Regions from separate parts of the Endozoicomonas sp. ALC020 genome, predicted to be linked through region 1. Evidence: predicted binding sites of a transcription regulator. Region 1 holds the regulator's gene; the other holds the start of a gene.

What was found. The regulator LexA, encoded in region 1, represses DNA repair genes until DNA is damaged. The targets are predictions, from matches to a motif close to TACTGTNTANNTANACAGTA.
Region 2: a site for LexA is predicted at 1,671-1,690, ahead of ACOJUO_RS00360 (DNA topoisomerase III). Genes of this name have one in related genera too.

The regions. Positions count from the first base shown of each region.
Region 1 covers NZ_CP184830.1:5,581,803-5,584,873, forward strand. The annotation lists gene ACOJUO_RS20460 (serpin family protein) at 1-902, shown strand, start outside; gene lexA (transcriptional repressor LexA) at 1,144-1,746, shown strand; gene ACOJUO_RS20470 (SulA-like leucine-rich domain-containing protein) at 1,873-2,361, shown strand; gene ACOJUO_RS20475 (hypothetical protein) at 2,388-2,630, opposite strand; gene ACOJUO_RS20480 (PTS sugar transporter subunit IIB) at 2,808-3,071, opposite strand, start outside.
Region 2 covers NZ_CP184830.1:95,343-98,413, reverse strand. The annotation lists gene ACOJUO_RS00365 (hypothetical protein) at 1-1,632, shown strand, start outside; gene ACOJUO_RS00360 (DNA topoisomerase III) at 1,763-3,071, shown strand, end outside.

The DNA of each region.
Region 1 (3,071 bases):
CGACAGGGATTAACAACCTTGATTCTGATACAATCAATCACCTGATTGACGGATTAAATGGCCGTAAAAAAGAGATGGATCTAATGCTACCCAGGATAAAAATAGACGGCAGTTGTGACACCAATTTACTCGACAAAATTTCTCAGACATTTGGAGCCGATGTCATAAGGTCTGAAGATTTAACAAGATTAGGCCATCCCTCAAATTGTGATCTGGAAATTCTTCAGAAGACCAGAGTATCCATTAATGAAGAGGGAGCTTATGGTCAAGTTGCCACTGCCGCAACAAGAACACTCAGAGGCTTCGGTACAAAAAAACCACCACACTTTCATTTTGTCTCCCCTGGTTACATTGCCATTGTAGATGGACAAGGCAATCGGTTGGTGGAGATGCTGATTAAGGATGGCAGCTTTTTAGAATTTTATGCGGCCGGGAATGACTCAGCTGAAAGCTTGAAATCTAATGATTTGAAATCTGATAAAAGTTTGAAACCAAATGACTTGACAGCTGATAGCAAAATGACTCCTATCGAAAATTACAAAAATTACAGAAAAATAGATGAACCCAAAAAAGACGAAAAAATTATTGAAGAAACTATTAACTCTATAGAATATATGTTACCAGATGATGAATCTATTGATGTGAGTAAACTAATATACCATAAGTTTGATCCGAAAGAGGATTTTAATATCAAAAGTGCCAAAGCAGTTAAATCCAGATTAGCTATCCATACTGGTAGTAAGGATAATGCCCTTGATATCAGAGAAAGAATATTAGAATGGCTTGATTACAAACATGTAGATTTTGTTAAAGTTTGGCATGGTTTTGATGGCTTTGAAGTAGAAGTTTCAAATGATGCCTGGGATGCACTGCGGAAGAAATTAACTTCTACACAATCATAAATAAAATGCCAAATCCGGAGATTAACCACCTCCGGATTTTTTATTAAAAAAAGCTTCAGGGACTCAGCTTGCGAATTTCAGCCAACAACTCATCACTATGGTGGCAAAGCATGCCTCACCTGCACCATTGACGACCCTCTTGTCATTTTTTGCTTATCGTCGCAGCCTGGATAATAACTTGCCACCACAAGAATACTGTATATAATCACAGATACTGTATAAAAAAACAGATTGAGAGACCATGATCAAACTGACTAAACGGCAATCCGAGATACTGGACCTGATCAAATCTCATATTGACGAGACAGGTTTCCCACCCACCAGGGCCGAAATCGCCAAGACCTTCGGCTTTCGCTCACCCAATGCTGCCGAAGAACATCTCAGGGCACTGGCCCGTAAAGGCGCTATCGAGATTACCCCCGGCGCCTCCCGTGGTATCCGCATTCCAGACAGCCAGCCTGAAGGCCTTCCGATTATCGGACAGGTTGCTGCCGGGAACCCGATCCTCGCCCAGGAACATATCGAAGACCACCTGATGCTCAATCCCGCTTTCTTCACCCCATCGGCAGACTTCCTGTTAAGGGTAAAAGGAATGAGCATGAAGGACATCGGGATTCTTGATGGTGACCTGCTGGCCGTTCACAAGACAACAGATGTTCGAAACGGTCAGGTTGTCGTCGCCCGGATTGAAGATGATGTCACCGTGAAAAGATTCGAGAAACAGAAAAACAAAGTATTGCTGCATCCGGAAAACGACGAGTTCGAAACCATAGTCGTTGATCTCACTCAGGATGCCTTTGCCATCGAAGGTTTAAGCGTCGGAGTCATCAGAAATCAGTCCTGAGACGGAATAAGATGAGCCTGACCATTACCAGAGACACTACTCACAACAGGCAGCTGTTGTTAAAGGCCCACTACGCTGAAGTGCGAATAACAAACAGCGTCCGGGCTATGCCAGAAGGAAGAATTTATGCTGTACCGAACCAGCAGTGAAAGGCACAATTTTTCAGCCCCAAGCTACCAGACCAATACAGTCTGCATTAACCCCTCGCGCCTAGAAAAGACTTTATCAGGAAAAACTGAAAAGTCTCTGAAGCCCAGTATTAATGAACTCATTCTTTCAGGTCAACCCTGGCAGGCAGAAGAACTCCTGACGCCCATGCTCAGTCAGCTGTCCACTGACAGTGAACGTTGGTTGACCCTGATTCTGGCAGATGACACCAGAACCCTGCACTGGTTAAAGAATTGCGACTTAAATCATGACAAGGTGCAAATCTTTAGCTCCAACAATATTAATCAGACATTGGAACTCACCAGGAAAGCGCTGGCATCCGGAACCAGCCACACTGTCATCAGCTGGCTGGGGCATTTGGATAAAGGGTGGCTAACTAAGCTTGAAAGCGCAGCCAGGAATGGACAGTGTCAGGGGCTGGCTATTCGCAGTAGACAGGTTGCATGATGCCCGTCATTTTCATGAAAATGGAGTCAGTGCAGTACTCTGTTCTCAGGAATCTCTTCTTCAGAGGATTGCGGACGAGTGAGTTCAGCAACTTCACGCATGCCAGCATCAAACATGACCTTTGCCACTTGCAAATGGTCCCCTTCAAGATACTGTTTGGCTTCCTCTGAAAATTTCATAGTCAGCAGGGGCTCACCCTCGTCGTCACTGCTTCGCAGAACAATCTCTCCTGTTGGAAGTTCCACAATTTCCAAAAACGATGCAGCCATATTTCGTTCCATAAATAGCGTATAAGAGGGAGAAATCATGCAGCATTGTGACTTATGATGCAATAGGTCAGTAGAGAGTAATGCAAAGTGTTATTGCAGACTGGAAAGTAAAAACCCTTAAAAGAGCTGCAGCTTTTGCCCCCGTATTGCAGCATACACACGATAAACTGGAATTAATCAGGCTGTTAGCGACAGAGCAAAGCCCAACACTTTCGCACCATTCATCGTGCCATAATCAACAGGGCTGATCGCCTCAACCGGAACAGCATATTCGGCAGCACGCAGCTTGAGATCATTCAACATATATTTAACCTGAGGACCCAGCAGAACAACATCGAAACAGGCTACCTGTTCATCGAAATGACTAGCGCCGAAGGCTTCAACCTCGACTTCTTCACTCCGACTTTCAGCTGCTTCGCGCATTTTCTCCACGAACATGCT
Region 2 (3,071 bases), 1.5 Mb from region 1:
GATGGTCTGGATGACTTTGCCTGTTTACTGGAAGTCAACAAAGAGCTTCGTCGTGATAAAGCTTTTAACAATATTCCTGTTGAATTGACTGTACAGAGCACTCAATCTCAGAAAAAAAAGCTCTACCGTGCTTTTTCTGAAGCTTCTGATCTGAAAATTAATTGGATTTTTAAGGATGAAAGGCAGGAATACGACACCAGTTCGATGCAGATGGAGTTCGGAAGTTTTACCCTCTCCCTGTCAACCTGGGCAGGAATGAGAATCCCCAGTACATCCAACTGGTTGGGAATTGGTCAGTATTCTAATATTGGTGCCGGAGGCAAGAGTTTGGCTGAGAGCTTTATTGTCAGTTTATGGCTGGTAGAAAATTTTCACCAAAGATCTGGAGTCAGTAGCCTTGAATCTATGCCTTTGAATCGTCAAACCATGAACTACATCTCGGACTTTCGGTTTGAAGGTTATGATTTGTGTCAAAATCTTACAGAGTGCTCCATTAAAACAGAACAACATAAGTTCTCTATTGCTACGCCAAGGTTTGGTCTGGGTGAACTGCACCTTGGGTTACCCTTTAACTCAGAACTGATCGAGAAAGTTGATAATTACGAAATTTCAGACGACAAAACGTCAACTTCACTGTACAAAGATTTAAAGCAATTACTGCAAGATAGGCCATGGCTGGGACTTGCTCTTACGGGCCGTAGTGATTTGGATGCTCAGGCAGAAGCTATTCAGAACGTGTCGTATTATACCGCTTATTACGACGATGAAGCCTTCTTGAAAGAGTATTTGGAGATTATCAGAAGAATAGATCCGGGTGACATAAAAATTGTTACCGACCTTAAATGGTCAATGTTATCAACAGAATCCTTTAAAGAAATGCTCAGTGAACTGGGTTTTGGCAATGTTCATTACAAATCAAACAGTGCATCAAATAGCTATTGTCAGCGCACAACCTCTGAATATAAAAAAATAACGTATAGCGATTGTGACCCTACTGTCTCTGAATATAGAAAAATAACGTTTATCGATTCTGGTTTTATTGATAACGACAATGCTTACAATGCTCTGGCTTACTTCTCTCAACCATTAACCCTGGTTACAGGAGATATCAACCTGACCAAAGCCATCACAATGAATAAGATTCCTTTTTACCAATGGCGTCATTTTCAAACTCAGGTGAACGAACATCTTCAATCACTCTGGCAAGGCACAGGCCTTGAGTCATTTTTCGTGAATGACTATCAGCCAGAAATAAAGGCAGCAGCACTGAATCAATTTAATCAGGACTCACCGCTTCGTCGTCAGACAAACAAGCAAATCATTAAGGCAAAAAACGCCATGCCTGATCTGCTGGATGTTGTATGGCTGGTCCACTGCCCCAATGCTGAAGTTTGGCGTCTCGATACACAAGTTAAGAGAAAGTTGGTACAGGGTGAGAACAATGAATTATTTGATGAAATCAAAAACACAGAAAGCAAGGATATTCGTGATATTTTGGCAACCAAGGTACTGATTCAGCACATATTCGATCAGAATACCGGTTATGATAAAGAACAGCTTGACGAATTCTTCAAGTTAATTAATGACTCAAGGCTCAGGGAGTACCTGCTATCATTGCTGAACGTATATTGAACCAACTGGCCAGATACTTGAAAAAGGCTGAAGCCTTGGGCTGTCTGCTTATTCAGGGCTATGATACGGCCAGAAAGAAACTTATTATAGGCAGCTGTACCATTGATCTGATGTAACTTTTGTTGACCTGATGCGTTTAATCATTGCTGAAAAACCCAGTCTGGGCAGAGCCATAGCCGATGTTTTGCCCCGCCCCCATAAACGACAGGATGGCTACATAGAGACCGCATCCGGTGATGTCGTCACCTGGTGTATAGGCCACCTGCTGGAGCAGGTTGAGCCTGAGCAGTATGACCCTGCCTTCAAGCAATGGCGTTTTGAACATTTGCCTATTGTTCCCCAGCAGTGGCAACTGCAACCACGAAAAAACACTCGCTCCCAGTTATCGGTGATTCGTAAGCTGTTGAAAACGGCTGATGTCATTGTTCATGCCGGAGACCCGGACAGGGAAGGGCAGTTGCTGGTCGATGAAGTGTTGGATTATCTCAAACTTTCACCAACCCGCAGAAAAAGTGTCCGTCGTCTTTTAGTGAATGACTTGAACGGTCCGGCAGTTAAGAAAGCCTTCGATCGAATGCAGAGCAATTCTGATTTTGTACCTCTTTCTGTTTCCGCTCTGACACGCTCCCGTGCCGACTGGCTCTATGGTATCAATTTAACCCGTGCCTATACCGTTCTTGGCAAAAAGGCAGGTTATGGCGGTTTGCTTTCTGTCGGTCGGGTACAGACTCCGGTTTTGGGCCTGGTGGTTCGAAGAGACGAAGATATTGCCGATTTCCAACCCAAACCTTATTTCGAAGTCTTTGCCCTGCTGGTGACTGACCAGGGTGAGTGTTTCAAGGCAAAATGGCAACCCAGTGAAGCCTGCCAGCCCTGGATGGATGACGAGGGCCGTGTACTTGATCGTCGACTGGCGGAAAATGTTGTCAGCAGGATTCAGGGCAAGGAGGGGACAGTCACTAAGCTGGAGAAGAAACCTGGCAAGGAATCGCCACCGTTACCCTATTCACTTTCCGCTCTTCAGATTGATGCTGCCAAACAGTTAAGGATGAGTGCCAAGGAAGTGTTGGATGTCTGTCAAAAGCTTTATGAGCAGAAACTGGTGACTTATCCCCGATCGGATTGTCGTTATCTGCCTGTGGAGCATTTCAGGGAGGCACCGGAAGTGCTTGGCGCGATACGAAGCAATGATGAAAAACTGGCCAGTGCTGTGGACGGTGCATTACCCGACCGCAAAAGCAAAGCCTGGAATGACAGCAAAGTAAGCGCACACCACGGTATTATCCCGACCACCCGAAGAACTGATCTCTACAAAATGGGTGACCGGGAGCGCAACTTATATGGCCTCATCGCCAGACAGTATGTGGCACAGTTTTATCCGGATCACCGGTTTTTAGCTCGTAAAGTCAGTGTCACCCTGGAAGGCGGGCAATTCACGG